DNA from 4 places in the Streptomyces sp. NPDC104096 genome. Region 2 is predicted to be linked to each of the others. Evidence: riboswitches for the same ligand, from Rfam matches in the RefSeq annotation. Region 2 holds a riboswitch; each other region holds the start of a gene.
What was found. A riboswitch is a leader RNA that binds a small molecule or an ion and turns the genes downstream of it on or off. The one in region 2 is predicted to bind cyclic di-AMP.
Positions count from the first base shown of each region.

Region 1: it holds a riboswitch for cyclic di-AMP, as region 2 does, so the genes downstream of both, ACZ60B_RS14220 (C40 family peptidase) here and ACZ60B_RS07550 (M23 family metallopeptidase) in region 2, are expected to answer to the same signal.
Region 3: it holds a riboswitch for cyclic di-AMP, as region 2 does, so the genes downstream of both, ACZ60B_RS02530 (M23 family metallopeptidase) here and ACZ60B_RS07550 (M23 family metallopeptidase) in region 2, are expected to answer to the same signal.
Region 4: it holds a riboswitch for cyclic di-AMP, as region 2 does, so the genes downstream of both, ACZ60B_RS01575 (C40 family peptidase) here and ACZ60B_RS07550 (M23 family metallopeptidase) in region 2, are expected to answer to the same signal.

Region 1 covers NZ_JBVJMD010000010.1:170,182-174,051, forward strand. The annotation lists gene ACZ60B_RS14220 (C40 family peptidase) at 1-1,800, opposite strand, end outside; cyclic di-AMP (ydaO/yuaA leader) riboswitch at 1,809-1,983, opposite strand; gene ACZ60B_RS14225 (transaminase) at 2,326-3,675, shown strand; gene ACZ60B_RS14230 (Lrp/AsnC family transcriptional regulator) at 3,730-3,870, shown strand, end outside.
Region 2 covers NZ_JBVJMD010000004.1:310,023-313,892, reverse strand. The annotation lists gene ACZ60B_RS07565 (helix-turn-helix domain-containing protein) at 1-90, shown strand, start outside; gene ACZ60B_RS07560 (DUF6126 family protein) at 87-209, shown strand; gene ACZ60B_RS07555 (tyrosine-protein phosphatase) at 299-1,096, opposite strand; cyclic di-AMP (ydaO/yuaA leader) riboswitch at 1,548-1,709, shown strand; gene ACZ60B_RS07550 (M23 family metallopeptidase) at 1,712-2,662, shown strand; gene ACZ60B_RS07545 (SGNH/GDSL hydrolase family protein) at 2,964-3,749, shown strand; gene ACZ60B_RS07540 (TetR/AcrR family transcriptional regulator) at 3,798-3,870, opposite strand, start outside.
Region 3 covers NZ_JBVJMD010000002.1:21,515-25,384, forward strand. The annotation lists gene ACZ60B_RS02525 (aldo/keto reductase) at 1-514, opposite strand, end outside; gene ACZ60B_RS02530 (M23 family metallopeptidase) at 695-1,723, opposite strand; cyclic di-AMP (ydaO/yuaA leader) riboswitch at 1,734-1,899, opposite strand; gene ACZ60B_RS02535 (PP2C family protein-serine/threonine phosphatase) at 2,156-3,316, opposite strand.
Region 4 covers NZ_JBVJMD010000001.1:318,348-322,217, reverse strand. The annotation lists gene pcrA (DNA helicase PcrA) at 1-1,266, opposite strand, end outside; cyclic di-AMP (ydaO/yuaA leader) riboswitch at 1,647-1,818, shown strand; gene ACZ60B_RS01575 (C40 family peptidase) at 1,827-3,011, shown strand; gene ACZ60B_RS01570 (tellurite resistance/C4-dicarboxylate transporter family protein) at 3,155-3,870, shown strand, end outside.

The DNA of each region.
Region 1 (3,870 bases), on a different contig from region 2:
GAAGAAGATGAGATCGCCGGGCTGGAGGTCGGTGAGCGGGATCGCCGAGACGGTGCGGGCCTGGTCGAGCGCCGCGCGGGGGAGCTCGACCCCGGCGGCCCGCCAGGCGGCCTGCGTGAGACTGGCACAGTCGTACGACTCGGGGCCGGTCGCGCCCCACAGGCACGGCCTGCCGATCTGGGCGCGCGCGAACTCCAGGGCCTTCGCGGCCTTGCCGCCGTACCCCGCCGGCTCCGGCACGCCGACCGGGGCGGGCGCGGCGGACATGGCGGGCATAGCCGGCACGGCGGGTGCCGGGGGGACGGGGGGCATGGCAGGTACGGCCGGCGCGGCGGGCATGGCGGGCACGGCGAACTGTCCGGTGTCCATCGGGGCGAACCGGCCCGTGTCGGCCGGAGCGGCCGGGTAGGCGGGGCTCGCGGGGGCGCTCGGATAGGCAGCGTTCACGGGGGAGCCCTGGTACGCCGTGTCGGCGGGGGCGCCCGGGTAGCCGACGTTCGCGGGGGCGCCGGGGTAGGGAGGGCTCGCGGGAGCACTCGGGTAGCCGGCGGCCGCCGGGGTGCTCGGGTAGACGGCTCCCATGTTCGGGACGGCGCTGAACTGACCGGTGTCGGCGGGAGGGTTGGTGAACCCGACGTCGACGGGAAGGCTGAACTGGCCGGTGTTGACCGGGGTGTTCGGGTAGACAGCTCCCATGTTCGGGACGGCGCTGAACTGCCCGGTGTCGGCGGGAGGGTTGGTGAGGCCGACGTCGACGGGAAGGCTGAACTGGCCCGTGTCGACCGGGGTGTTCGGGTAGGCGGCGACGCTCGGGATGGCGCTGAACTGCCCGGTGTCGGCCGGAGGGTTCGTGACGGCGCCATCGAGGGGAAGGCTGAACTGCCCGGTGTCGATGGGGGTGTTCGGGTATCCCGCGACACTGGGAACGGTGCCGTACTGCCCGGTGGCGCCGGGAGCCCCCGGGTACTCGCCGCTCCCGGCGAGAGGGTCGGGGCCGGGTGACGGCTGGGTGAGCCACCCGGTGCCCTGGCCGAACAGCGGATCCTGCTCGGGGACCGGCCAGCGCGGCGCGGCGGTCGGCGCGCTCTCCGGGGCCGGCGGAGTGCTGCGCAGGGCGACCTGCCGGGTCAGCAGTCTGCGGGCCTGGGTGAGCTTCTCCTGGTTCCGCCCCTTGACCGACCGCCGCGCGGTCTGCCGTGCCGCGGTGTCGGCCACGGGCGTGGCCGCGGGCGCAGGTGCGGGCGCGGCCGCGAGCGGTCCCGCCGGGAGCGCGGAGGGGATGGAAGGGGCAGAGGGTGCGGAGGCGGCGGGCAGAGCCGGGAAGGCGTCCCGTCGGCCCTCCGGCGCGGTCGCGGCCGGGAGGGCGGCGACGGGTCCGGCGGTGAGCTCCGGGACGCGCCGGGCGGGAGCCTCCAGTTCGGGGCGGGGGGCCGGAATGGCGGCCGGGAGCTCCGGCGCGGGCGACGCCGCGGGGCGGGCCGCGGCCGGCGGCGCGGGCATCCTGTCGGCGGGCAGCACCGCCGCGACGGTCGGGCCTATCTTGGCGCGCGCTCCGTCGAACCACTTCCGGGCGACGTCGTCGAGGGCGGGGTCGGACGGCTTGCGCTGAGCGGGACGCACCGGTCGGGTGGGCCTGCGGTTGCCGGCTGACATCGCGCGGGTGGCGTTGTAGGTCCCCGAGTCGGTCTCCGCGCGGTCGTAGAGGGTGTTGACCCGCTGCCGGATCTCCTCGCCGCTGACCGCGTCCGACATACCGGGGAGGCCGAGACCTTCGGGGCGCTTGTCGCGTCCTGGCGCCATCGGCGACGTACTCCTTCCGTGCTCCGCCTACCGAGTTAGCTGTCGGGTTCGGGCGGAGGTTCCGGAAGGCGTGCCCTACGGCCCTTGCCCCGCAGGGCGGTTGGGCCGATTCACCCCAGAGGATCGGTTGGGTCCCCGGCTCCGGCGGCCGCAGTGGTGCACCGGACTCGGCGGAGGCAGCGCGGCCCGGCGGGATTCGCCGGAGGAACCGAGCGGCCTGGCGCCAACTTAGCTAATTTGTGCGGCTCGTGTGAAGGTTGAAGTGCGGTATGTCCGATACGTAATTGTGACCTTCATTTCCTTCTGCCGTTCCCCGGGTCGCGGGTGAACGGGATGCGGAGGGGGTGGCTGCCGCGTCCCGCGTTCCGTCGGCTCGACCGGCGCACGTGGATCAGTCATCGTCTCGATCGCCGTGGCGCGTGAATCAATCGTCGCAACGATCGATTCGATCGTCGAATCTTGAATTTGCTTACGATTCGGTCATATTCTCTGTGCATTCATCCGCCGTCGCTCTACGAGGTAGTCATGGACCGCACCCGCCTTCAGCACCTCCTGGCCCGCGAGAGCGCCGAGGCCGACCGCCGCAACCCCCGCTCGAAGGCCGCCTACGCGCGGTCCGAGCACCTCTTCGGCCGGGTGCCGATGACCTGGATGAACAAGACCGCCGGTGCCTTCCCGCGTTATCTGGACACCGCGCGCGGCGCCAGGGTGACCGACATCGACGGACACGAGTACATCGACTTCTGCCTCGGCGACACCGGCGCGATGGCCGGCCACTCGCCGGCGGTGGTGGCCGAAGCCGTCCGGCACCGGTTCGCCGAACTGGGCGGGGCGACCGCGATGCTGCCCACCGAGGACGCCGAATGGGTCGGCGCGGAGCTGACCCGCCGTTTCGGGCTGACCCGGTGGAGCTTCTCGCTGACGGCGACGGACGCCAACCGCTGGGCCATCCGGCTCGCCCGCGCCGTCACCGGCCGCTCCAAGATCCTCGTGAACGGCTACAGCTACCACGGCAGCGTCGACGAGTCGCTCATCGTCGTCGGCCCCGACGGTCTGGGCGCCCCCCGCCCCGGAAACGTCGGAGCGCCCTGCGACGTCACGCTGACCAGCCGGGTCGCCGAGTTCAACGACCTGGAGCGGCTGGAGCGCGAACTCGCCCACGGCGACGTCGCCGCCGTCCTGATGGAGCCCGCGCTGACCAACATCGGCATCGTGCTGCCCGAACCCGGCTACCTGGCCGGGGTCCGCGCGCTGACGCGGCAGTACGGCACCCTCCTCGTCAACGACGAGACGCACACCTTCTCCGCCGGTCCGGGCGGCTGCACCGCGGCCTGGGACCTGGAGCCGGACGTCCTGACCATCGGCAAGGCGATCGGCGGCGGCATTCCCGCCGGCGCCTACGGTCTCTCCGCCGACCTGGCCGACCGGCTGCTGTCCCGCGCCGATCTCGACCTGGTGGACATGGGCGGCGTCGGCGGCACCCTCGCGGGCAACGCGCTCTCCGTCGCCGCGATGCGCGCCACCCTGGAACACGTCCTGACCGACGACGCCTTCGCCCACATGTCGAAGCTGTCCGAGCGCTTCGAGGCGGGGGTGCGCGCGGGTATCGCCGCCCACGACCTGCCGTGGTCGGTCAGCCGCCTCGGGGCGCGCACCGAGTACCGCTTCGCCGACCCCGCCCCGCGCACCGGCGCCGAGTCCGCGGCGGCCGGCGACCCGGAGCTGGAGGACTTCCTCCACCTCTATCTCGCCAACCGCGGCATCCTGCTGACCCCGTTCCACAACATGGCGCTCATGTGCCCCGACACCACGGAACAGGACGTGGACACCCACACCGGGCTGTTCGCCGCCGCCCTCGCCGAACTCGTCGGCTGACGTGCGCCGATAGGGTGGGTTCGAACCGCCGGGAAGGAAAGGGAACCAGCAGACGTGGACGAGATCGACCGGGCCATCCTGCGGGAACTCCAGACCGACGGCCGTATCGCGTACGCCGACCTCGGCCCCAAGGTCGGCCTGTCCGCCTCCGCAGCCCGGCAGCGGCTGCAACGCCTGCTGGACTCCCGGGCCGTC
Region 2 (3,870 bases):
GACGGGGTCGAGCTGCTGTTCGTACACACCCTGTTGCAGAGCCCGACGGCCACCCTGTGCCTCGGCGACACCATCGGAGAGAAGCCATGAGTGACATCGAGGAGAAGTTCCCCCGCTCCCTCTGGATCAGGCTGATCGTCTACATCGCCGTGGGACACGTCCTCGCGGCGTTCATCTGGCTGCTCTTCGAGGTCGGCGCCCAGCAGTAGTCGCCCGGCGACGGGCGGCTCGGCGGCGGGGCGCCGACAGCGGGCGGCCCGAAGGGCCGGAGCCCGGCGGCGAGCCGCCGGGCCGAGGGTCAGTCGAGGAGCCGCTCGCGCAGCCGTTCCCGGGTCTCGGGCGCCAGCCGGAGCCCCTGCTCCAGGTAGGCGTCGACGCCGCCCCAGTTCTCCTCGATGGTCTCCAGCGCCGCGGCCAGGTACTCCGCCCGCGCGTCGAACAGGGGGCTGAGCAGCTCCATGACCTCGGGGGAGTAGCCCGCCGAGGACGAGTCGCTGCGGCGCACCCTGTAGCGGCGGTGCGTGGCGTTGGACTCCAGGTAGTCGGCGAGGATCGCCTCGCGCTCCACGCCCAGGGCCAGCAGCGTCACCGCGATGGACAGGCCGGCGCGGTCCTTGCCCGCCGCGCAGTGCATCAGGGCCGGGACGCTGTCCTCGGAGAGCGAGTGCAGCACCCGGGAGTGCTCGCCCGTCCGCTCCTTGACGATGGTGCGGTACGACATGATCATCCGGTGCGCGGCCCTGCCCTCGCCGAGGATCGCGCGCAGCTGCTCGATCTCGCCGTCGCGGACCATCTTCCAGAACTCGGAGCCGTCCGCCGGGTCCGACAGCGGCAGGTTTACATTGCGCACGCCGGGCAGCTCGACGTCCGGGCCCTCCAGCTTCTGGTCCGCCGCGTTGCGGAAGTCGAAGATCGTGTGCAGCTTCAGGGAGGACAGGAACGCCGCGTCCTCGTCGGTCGCGTGCGCCAGGTGACCGCTGCGGAACAGCACGCCGTGGCGCACCCGCCGTCCGTCGGCGGTGGGCAGTCCGCCGACGTCGCGGAAGTTGCGCACTCCGGCCAGTTCGGGCTCGGTCGACGGGACCTGCTGCGTCAAGGGGGGCTCCTCCCGCTCGCCCCGTCGGCGTGGCTCGGCGGGTGGCCGACGGGATGCGCTGACGACGATACGACATCGGTTCGAGGGCGACCGCGTCGTCCACAGGCCGAAGCGTCGGTGCGGCGACCGTCCCGGTGTGTCACCTGTAGGCGGTCTGCCCGGATTGCCCTCTTTGCCGGAACTCGCCCTGGAATAAAGGTGACTGGGTGACGAGTGCGTGAGGAGGGTCATATCGGTGACCGTGAGTGCTGCGTCATGTTCACGCAATCAGTGCGCCTTTTGGGGAGATGTGAAACGAGAGGGGAGGAGTTTTACGCAGGGTAATCGGGATCTCTCGTAACGGATCAAGCAAAACGGGCACATCCGGAAGAGGCCGCTTGTCCCGTTGTGGCGGGCTCGCTTACGTTCCACACCGATCCGGGTGGACGCCTAATCCTGCCGCCGCCCGGTGCCCGCACACTCACCCGTGCACGGCAGGAACGGGGGACCCACAGGCTCGACCGCCTGGTCCCGTCACCGGAACAGGCTAGGGGTTCAGCCGCGCCGCGAGCGCGGCCGGGCATCTCCAGTCCGCACCCGACAGCTCACCTCGTAGGCGCCGGAGAGGAAAACGCCATGCCCGCGAAGGGTAAGCACCGCCGTCCCAAGGCCCCGCGCCTCAGCCGCTCGCTCGCCGTCGTCGGAACCGGCGGTGCCACGCTCGCCCTCCCGCTGCTGGGGGCCACCGGCGCGCACGCGGCGACGCCGCAGTCCGCCGCCCGGTCGGTTCCCGCGAAGGCCGCGCAGTCCGGCGCGACGAGCGGCCAGAAGACCGCCGAGCAGGCTGACGGGCAGAGCACGGGTGCCCGTACCTACACGGTGGTCGCCGGCGACCACCTCGCGAAGATAGCCGACGCCCAGCACGTCGACGGCGGCTGGCACCGGCTCTACCAGGACAACCGGGCGGCCGTCGGGGCCGATCCGTCGCTGATCCACCCCGGTCTGAAGCTCAGCATCGGCGCGAAGGCAGTGACGGGCGAGGGCGCCGGGTCCGCCGCGCCGAAGTCGCCGTCGGCGGGGTCCTCCTCGGCGGAGTCGTCCCCCGCGAAGTCCGCGTCGGCGGAGTCCTCGTCCGCGCGGTCCTCCGCGGCGAAGCCCGCCGCCCCGCAGACCACCGGCAGCGGTTTCACGCTCCCGGTCGCCGGTGCCCCGATCGGCACCGCGTACCACGTGGCGGGCAGCATGTGGTCCAGCGGCCACCACACCGGCGTCGACTTCGTCGTCCCGACCGGCACCTCGCTCAAGGCCGTCGGCGCGGGCACCGTCGTCTCGGCCGGCTGGGGCGGCGCGTACGGCAACCAGGTCGTCATCCGGCTCGCCGACGGCCACTACGCGCAGTACGCCCACCTGTCCCGGCTCTCCGTCTCGGCCGGCCAGACCGTGACCGCGGGTCAGCAGGTCGGTCTCTCGGGCGCGACCGGCAATGTGACCGGCCCGCACCTGCACTTCGAGATCCGCACCACCCCGGACTACGGCTCCGACGTCGACCCGATCGCCTACCTCCGCGCGCACGGCGTCGCCGTCTGACCGACGGGCAGTCCGACCGCCGGGCTGTCTGAGCGACGAACTGCCTGACCGGCAGGCCGTCTCCCGCGTGCCTCTCCGCCGTCGAAGGCCGGACCCCGATCCCCGGGGGCCGGCCTTCGACGCGCCCGGGTGCGGGCACTGCGTCGATGTTCCGGATCGCACGCTTATTCCCTGATTGGACAACTCTTTAGGAGTGGCTTATCTCACCGTCCGTCAACCCATGGCTACGGTCGCGTAGGTCACATTCGAAGGTGAATCATGAGCCGATGTGGCAGACGATTCGAAGAGTGACAGCAGAGCAGTGATCGGGTCGTACGTGGCGGTGGGGGACAGCTTCACCGAGGGCGTCGGCGACCCCGGCCCCGACGGGGCGTTCGTCGGCTGGGCCGACCGGTTCGCGGTCCTCCTGGCGGACCGGCAGCCCGAGGGCGACTTCCAGTACACCAATCTCGCGGTACGCGGAAAGCTCCTCGACCAGATCGTGGAGGACCAGCTTCCGCAGGCCGTCCGACTCGCGCCGGACCTGGTCTCCTTCTGCGCCGGCGGCAACGACATCCTCCGGCCCGGGACCGACCCCGACGAGGTGGCGGAGCGGTTCGAGCGCGCGATCGCCGCGCTGACCGCCGTATCCGGCACCGTCATGGTGACAACCGGCTTCGACACCCGCGGTGTTCCCCTGCTCAAGCACCTGCGCGGGAAGATCGCGACCTACAACGGGCACGTCCGGGCCGTCGCCGACCGGTACGGCTGCCCGGTGCTGGACCTGTGGTCCCTCAAGTCCATCCAGGACCGCCGGGCCTGGGACGGCGACCGGCTCCACCTCTCGCCCGAGGGGCACACGCGCGTGGCGCTGCGCGCGGGCCAGACCCTCGGCGTGGAGGTGCCGGCCGACCCGGAGCAGGCCTGGCCGGCGCTGCCGCCGCGCGGCACCCTCGAAGTACGGCGCGACGACGTCCACTGGGCGCGCGAGTACCTGGTCCCGTGGATCGGCCGACGGCTGCGCGGGGAGTCCTCGGGCGACCACGTGACCGCCAAGGGCGCGCTGTCCCCGGACGACATCAAGGAACGCATCGCGGCCGTGGCCTGAGCGGCCGACAGGCATGGGCGCGGGGTCGGCCTCCGGTCGGCTCCGCGCCTACGCCGTCAACGCCTCCCGCGCGAGACCCAGTTCCCGGGCCAGCGCCTCGTCCACCCACTCCTGCGCGCGG
Region 3 (3,870 bases), on a different contig from region 2:
CGCTGTCGGAGAACTCCAGGGACTCGCGCAGCCGCGCGGGGGAGATGTTGGAGGCGCCGATCTGGCGCACCTTGCCCGCCCGCACCAGTTCGTCGAGCGCGCCGACGATCTCCTCCACCGGCACCTCGGGCTTGTCGAAGTGGGTGTAGTAGAGGTCGATGTGGTCGGTGCCGAGGCGGCGCAGCGAGGCGTCGGCGGCGGCCTTGATGTTGGCGGCGCTCAGACCGGGGAACTCGGGGTGCTGGCTGACCTTGGTGGCGATGACGACGTCGGCGCGGTTGCCGCGGGCCCTGACCCAGTCGCCGATGATCGTCTCGGACTCACCGCCCTGATTGCCGTCTACCCAGGCCGAGTAGGAGTCCGCGGTGTCGATGAAGTTGCCGCCCGCGGCCGTGTAGGCGTCGAGCACGGCGAAGGACCGGTCCTGGTCGGCGGTCCAGCCGAAGACGTTGCCGCCGAGGGCGAGCGGGAAGACCTCGAGGTCGGAGGAACCGAGCTTGCGAAGGGAAGTCATGCCCAATGTCAACGCCCGGCCTGGAAGGTGATATTCCGTACGGCCGTCCGGCACTCCCACCGCTTCCGTGAGCCGTCGCCCGTCTCCCGCGGCCCGGCAGCGGAAAAACCGGCAGTCCTGGCGTCGGGGGGATGTCGCCAGGACTGCCGGAGGTTCAGGAAAGCCGGGGGGACCGGGACGTCAGGGGGTGAGTCCCTTGCCGCGCAGCCAGGCCATCGGGTCGATCCCGTCCGCGCTGCCGCCCGGGTGGACCTCCAGGTGCAGGTGCGGACCGGTGACGTTGCCGGTGGCGCCCACGCGGCCGATGACATCGCCGGTGGCGACCTTCTGCCCGACGCTGACGCTGATCGAGGACTGGTGGCAGAACCACAGCTCGGTGCCGTCGTCGAGGGTGAGGATCGTGCGGTAGCCGTAGGAGCCGGCCCAGCCCGCCTCGGTGATCGTGCCGCTGTGGATCGCCTTGATGAGCGTTCCGGTGGGCGCGGCGAAGTCGAGGCCCGTGTGGTACCCGGAGGACCACATGGAGCCGGCCTCGCCGAAGGTCGAGGTGATCGTGTACGAGGAGGTCGGCAGGGTGTACTGCTTGGCGAGTTCGGCCAGGCGCTCGGCCTCGGCCTTCTTCGCGGCCTCTTCCTCCGCCTTCTTCTTGGCGGCCTCGGCCTTTTCCTTGGCCGCCTGCTCCGCCTTGGCGGCCGCGTCGGTGGCGGCCTTCTCGGCAGCGGCGGCGGCCTTGGCCTCGACCTGGGTCTGCTGCTGCTCGGCCTGGGCCATGATCCGGCTGCGCAGCGCCTCGCCGGCGTCGGTGGTGCCCTGGGCGGTGTCGGCGGTGGTCACACCGATGCCGCTGAGCGGGGTCGCGACGTCCTGCGCGGTCTCGGCGGGCTTCTCGTCCGACAGCAGGGAGCCGACGGAGGGAAGGTCGGGCATGGAGATGGAGACCGGCGGCTTGCCGGTGTTGGCGCTGGCCATTCCGCCGCCGGCGACGGCGGCTATGACACCGACGCCCAGGACGGTGGAGCTGCGGGCGAGTCCCCCGCCACGCTGCTTGGCGACGCGATGCTTGCCACGCGGGGGGCGAACGGTCTCCGCGGTGGGATTCCATTCCTCCCACGGACCCTCGTCGGCGCGGTAGCTGCCGAGGCCGAAGGGCTCGGTGCTGGTCTGGCTCGGCACGAACGGGGCCTCTGGGGCAGGCGGGTTGGACGCCACGTGGGCGTACTCCTTCCTTCCTTCTCGCCTACCGGGTTAGCTGACGGGTTCGGAGCAGGAAGGTCTCCTACGCGCGTATACCGCCTGTCACTGGTGTCACTGACAGTGGTGGCCGTGCGATTCACCCCAGGGTGTTGGTTCCCCGGTTCCCTTGCGGGATTCGGCGCGTGCGCACGGAGCCGCCTTGTGACGGCTGGGACGACCGCGCTGCGTTATCGAACGTTAATGGGCACGGGGTCAGGATTCCAAGCCGTTCCGCTTGATCAATAACATTTTTGGCCAGGACTTAAGGCGATGACCGGCGGAAATAGGGCGAGTTGCCCCTTGCGTGAAGCGCGCCGGCAACTCCTCAGGAGTCACGGAGGTTTTGATGGTGACTCAGATGTTATGCGCAGGGGGGTCGTCCGATCACTCCACGTGACGAGAGCGTGGTCAGGGCCGCCGGACGGCGAGCAGGGCCATGTCGTCCGCCAGTCCTCCCCCGCAGTGCCGGTGCACGTCCCGCGCGAGAGCGGCGAGCAGTTCCTCGGGATCACGGAAGGAGCGGCCGGCGAGCCGCTCCTCGGGGTCGTAGAAACGGCCTTGGACGTCACGCGCCTCGGAGACGCCGTCGGTGTGCAGAAGCAGGGTGGCGCCCCTGGGGAACCGGGTCTCCTCCGCGCGGTCGGGCCGGCTGTCCAGCTCGCCCATGCCGAGCGGCAGGGCGGGCTCCCGGGCGGGCAGGGGGCACACGGTGCCGTCCGGGTGCAGCAGCAGCGGCGGCGGGTGCCCGCGGTTGAGGATCCGCACCGTCTCGTCCCCGTGCGGAAGTTCGGCGAGTACGGCGGTGGTGAAGCCCTCGGAGACGTCGGGCCCGTCGCGCCTGGTGCCCTCGCGCGCCAGCGCCCGTTCCAGCCGCTGGGCGACCGCCTCCAGGGTCGCCTCCTGCTCGGCGGCCTCCCGGAAGGCCCCGATGACCACGGCCACCGCCGCCACCGCGCCCATGCCCTTGCCCCGTACGTCCCCGACGACCAGCCGTACGCCGCGCGGGGTGTCCTGTACGGCGTAGAGGTCGCCGCCGATGAAGGCGTCGGCCTGGGCCGCCTCGTAGCGGGCGGCGACGTCGTACCCGCCGATCCGGGCGGCGGGCTCGGGCAGCACCGCGCGCTGGGCGGCCTCGGCGATCTCGCGGGCACTGGCGAGGCGCTGGTCGCCGCGGCGCACGACACGGTTGATGACCGCGGCCATCGCGGCGACCGTGGCCACGGTGACGATCTCGGTGACCGCGTCGGCGTCCGGGACCCGGGTGAACCGGGCGTGCACGGCGTACGCGCCGACGACGGCGGCCACCCCCGTGACGGCGGTGCCGAGGAAGGAGTACAGCGGGGCCGCCACCAGCGGGGCGGCCGTGAAGAGGGGCGCCGCGGTGAAGCCGCGGGGCGTGCAGATGCCGTAGCCGGCCCCGCCGACGGCCAGCAGCGCGGGAAGCAGCCTGAGGAGCGACCGCAGGAGGCAGATCCGCCGCTCCTCGCCGGAGGCGTCGGCGGGCACGGGCTGCACGGGCGCCCCGGACGCCCCGGACGCCCCGGACGGCACGGGGGCCCCGGACGGCACGGGGGCCGCGGGGGCGATGGGCAAGGCGGGCGAGGCGGGCGAGGCGGGTGCCTCGCCGCCGGGACCGTGGTCCGGGTGCGGGACCGAGTCCGGGTGCGGGACCGAGTCCGGGTGCGGGACCGAGTCCGGGTGCGGGACCGAGTCCGGGTGCGGAGCCGAGTCCGGGTGCGGGTCCGCGTGCAGGTGGGGGTCGGAGTGCAGGTGCGGGTCGGAGTCCGCGTCCGGGTCGGACACCAGTTCGGGATCCGGGGTCGGGTCGGGTCGAAGGCGGCCGCCCGCGCGTGCGTACGGGACGAGGTGGTCGTCGGCCGTGCCGGACCCCCCGGCCGCGCCGGGTTCCTCGTGCGGCCCCTCACCCGTCAGGTCACCAGAGCGCACCACTCGTCTCCCGCCGTCTCCAGCCACGAAGGTCCAGGTTCGCCGGAGTCGGCGCGCTGGGCGAGTGATGTTGGGCCGACCGGATGACGGCGACGCGGGACAGCGCCGCGCGAACGCCGGGAGCCGCGGTGAAAACACTCAGGGCCGGAATCCGTGAACTGGATTCCGGCCCTGAG
Region 4 (3,870 bases), on a different contig from region 2:
CGCGTCGGTGAGGCGGTCTATCTCGTCGGCGACGAACTGCGCCTCGTCGTGCTCCGTGTCGGCGACGTATCCGGTGATGCTCGCGCCCGCGCCGGCGTTGGTCCACAGGTTCTTGGGACGGCGGGACTCGTTGCGCTCGATGACCGCGTTGGCCGCGGAGAGGATGGTCTGCGTGGAGCGGTAGTTCTGCTCCAGCAGGATCGTCGTCGCGTCCGGGTAGTCCTCCTCGAACTGGAGGATGTTGCGGATGGTGGCACCGCGGAAGGCGTAGATCGACTGGTCGGCGTCACCCACGACGCACAGCTCGGCGGGCTGGAGGTCGAACTCGCCGGACGGCGCGTCCACGGGGTGTTCCGAGGTGCCGACGAGCTCGCGGACCAGGGCGTACTGGGCGTGGTTGGTGTCCTGGTACTCGTCGACGAGCACGTGCCGGAAGCGGCGGCGGTAGTGCTCGGCGACGTCCGGGAAGGCGCGCAGCAGGTTGACCGTCGTCATGATCAGGTCGTCGAAGTCGAGCGCGTTGGCCTCGCGCAGCCGCGACTGGTACATCGCGTAGGCCTGGGCGAGGGTCTTCTCGAAGCCGTCGCCGGCCCGGGCCGCGAAGTCCTCCTCGTCGATCAGCTCGTTCTTCAGGTTGGAGATCTTGGCGCTGAAGGACTTCGGCGGGAAGCGCTTGGGGTCGAGGTCCAGGTCGCGGCAGACCAGGGCCATCAGACGCTTGGAGTCGGCGGCGTCGTAGATCGAGAAGGACGACGTGAAGCCGAGGCGCTTGCTCTCGCGGCGCAGGATGCGCACACACGCGCTGTGGAAGGTCATCACCCACATCGCGTGGGCGCGCGGGCCGACGAGCTGCTCGACGCGCTCCTTCATCTCGCCCGCGGCCTTGTTGGTGAAGGTGATCGCGAGGATCTGGCCCGGGTGCACGCCCCGCTCGCCGAGCAGGTGGGCGATGCGGTGGGTGAGCACCCGGGTCTTGCCGGAGCCTGCGCCGGCCACGATGAGCAGCGGCGAGCCGGAGTGGACGACGGCGGCGCGCTGGTTGTCGTTCAGCCCCTCCAGGAGGGCGGCCGGATCGACCGCCGGACGCGGGGCGCCGTCGCGGTAGTAGTCGTCCCGGTCCGGAGGCAGGTCGAACTTCCCGCCGAACAGATCGTCCGGAACCGGCTCCGGCACGTGCTCGTCCTCGGGCGGAGGCGGGGGCTCCTCCCCATGGGCCCGGGGGGCCTGGAGATCCGCCAGGAAGCTGTCGTCAAAGAGGCTGCTCATCGCTCTCCGAGTCTAGGGCGCCGCACCGACAACCCGCCGCCGTCCCGGGAACATCCCCGCCGCCGTCCCGGGAACATCCCCGTGGCCGGGCGGCCTCGACCGTAGGGCCGGGAGGGGAACGTCACACTCCGCAGCCGGGTCGGAAGGGGCCCTCGCCACCCTCGGTGGCCCGGGTGCCGCGGTACGGCAAAGCGGGAAAAGATGTCCGAGCACCATCAAGCGTGAGCATCCGTGCCGGATCGACCGCACCCCGGCACAGCCGAGTCCCAGGTCACGAAAATGTATCGGGCATATCGCCCATCAACCTTCACAAGGGCCACAGGAGTTGGCTAGCGTGCCGGGCGGGCCGCACGACCCCCACCGGCGAACGTCGCCGGGCCGCGTGGCCTCCGCCGAGTCCAGTACGCCCGCACGGCGACCGGAGCCGGGGACCCGACCGAGACCTGGGGTGAATCGGCCCCCGTCCCCCATCGGGGACCGGCCGTAGGGCAAACCTTCCGATCATCCGCCCGAACCCGACAGCTAACCCGGTAGGCGGAGTGTGGAAGGAGTCGCCTCCCTTGGCGTCGCACCGCAAGTCGCGTCCCACCGGCACACGCGCAGCAGGCATACGGACCCCCGCCCTGGCCACGGCGGCCCTCACCTCCGTCGCCCTGTTCTCCCAGACGGCCCACGCGGTCCCCTCGGCCGACGACAGCCGGCCGAGCCTCGAAGAGGTCGAGAAGAAAGTCGACGACCTGTACCGCCAGGCCGAGTCGGCGACCGAGAACTACAACGCGGCCAAAGAGAAGACCACCAAGCAGCGCAAGCACGTCGACACCCTGCTCGACAACGTCGCCCGGCGCACCCAGAAGCTCAACGAGGCACGCGAGGAACTCGGTTCCTTCGCCGCGGCCCAGTACCGCACCGGTGCCACCGCGCCGGACACCGCGACCTTCCTGCTCGCGGACTCGCCCCAGGACTACTTCGACCAGGCCCAGCTCATGGGCCGGCTGACCTCGCGGCAGAAGGGCGCGGTCGACGACTACGTCACCGAGCAGGCCGCGACGATGAAGGAGCGCCGCAAGGCCACCGAGAGCCTCGACACGCTCACCGACGCGCAGAACGATCTCCAGACCGCCAAGGCGACCGTCCAGAAGAAGCTCGCCGCCGCGCGGGTGCTGCTGTCCCGGCTGACGGCCGAGGAGAAGGCCCGGCTGGCCGCGATCGAGAAGCAGAAGCAGGAGGCCGCGGTCAAGGCGGCGGAGCTCGCGAAGCAGCAGGCGGAGGCGGCAGCGGCGAAGGAGAGCGCGGCATCGAGTTCGGACTCGTCCTCCTCGTCCGGCTCCTCGTCCTCGTCCTCCTCCTCGTCCTCGTCCTCCTCCTCGTCCGCGGACTCCGCCGTCGGCACCAAGGCCGAGAAGGCGCTCGCGTTCGCCCGCGCGCAGATCGGCAAGCCGTACGTCTGGGGCGCGACCGGGCCCGGCTCCTACGACTGCTCCGGCCTCACCCAGGCCGCCTGGAAAGCCGCCGGGGTCACCCTGCCGCGCACCACCTACGACCAGGTGAACGCCGGCACCACCGTCTCCCTCGCCGACGCCCGGCCGGGTGACCTGGTCTTCTTCTACGACGACGTCAGCCACGTCGGCATCTACATCGGCGACGGCATGATGATCCACGCCCCCAAGCCCGGCGCGTACGTCCGCGAGGAGTCGATCTACTACGACGGCGAGTCCGGGATCCACAGCGTGGTCCGCCCGGCCTGACGCCCGGCCCCGGCACCGCCCGTCCGCCCGGCACCTCCACGCAGGCGCCGGGCGGACGGGCGGTGCCTGCGGCCGCGGGTATTTACGGGTGCCCGCGCGCGTGCCCCGCTCGCGACGCGCACGGCGCTCCCTAGCATCGGCGCATGCCCTCCACCCCCCGTATCCCACCGCTCCGCGCCCGGTGGGCGTGGCGTGAGCCGGCGACCGGAGCCGCGGTGCTGGCGACCGGCATCCTGTCGGTCGGACTGGAGCAGACCGGGCACGAGGTGCTGTCCCGGATCGCCCTGGTGCCGGCCTGCGCCGCCTGGCTGGCCCTGGCGGCGGGGTTCGCCGTCCAGCTGCTGTGGGAGCGGGAGGCCTGGGTGCGCCGGGCGACCGCACCGGCCGCGCTCACCGCGGTCGCCGCGACCGCGGTGCTCGGCAGCCGCTTCTCGCTGCTGGGACGGCAGACCCTGGCCGAGGCGCTGCTGGCGCTGGCCGCCGTGCTGTGGCCGGGGCTGCTCGTGGCCGTCCTGCGGCACTGGGGGAACCGTATGGCGGGAGCCGTGTTCCTCGCGTGCGTGGCCACCCAGGGGCTCACGGTGCTGGCGGCCACCCTCGCCGCGGCCCTGTCGACGGCCTGGCTCGCGCATACGGCGCTGGTGCTGTTCTGGCTGGGGCTGGTGCTCTACGGCCTGGCGCTGGCCCGCTTCGACCCGCGCCAGGTGGTCGAGGGCGCCGGCGACCAGTGGGTGGCCGGCGGGGCGCTCGCCGTCTCGGCGCTGGCCGGCGCGCAACTGCTAGCCGCCGACAGCGCGCGCCTTTACCTGTGGAACGACGACGACCGCGGCGTCCTGCGCGCCGTGACCGCCGCCCTGCT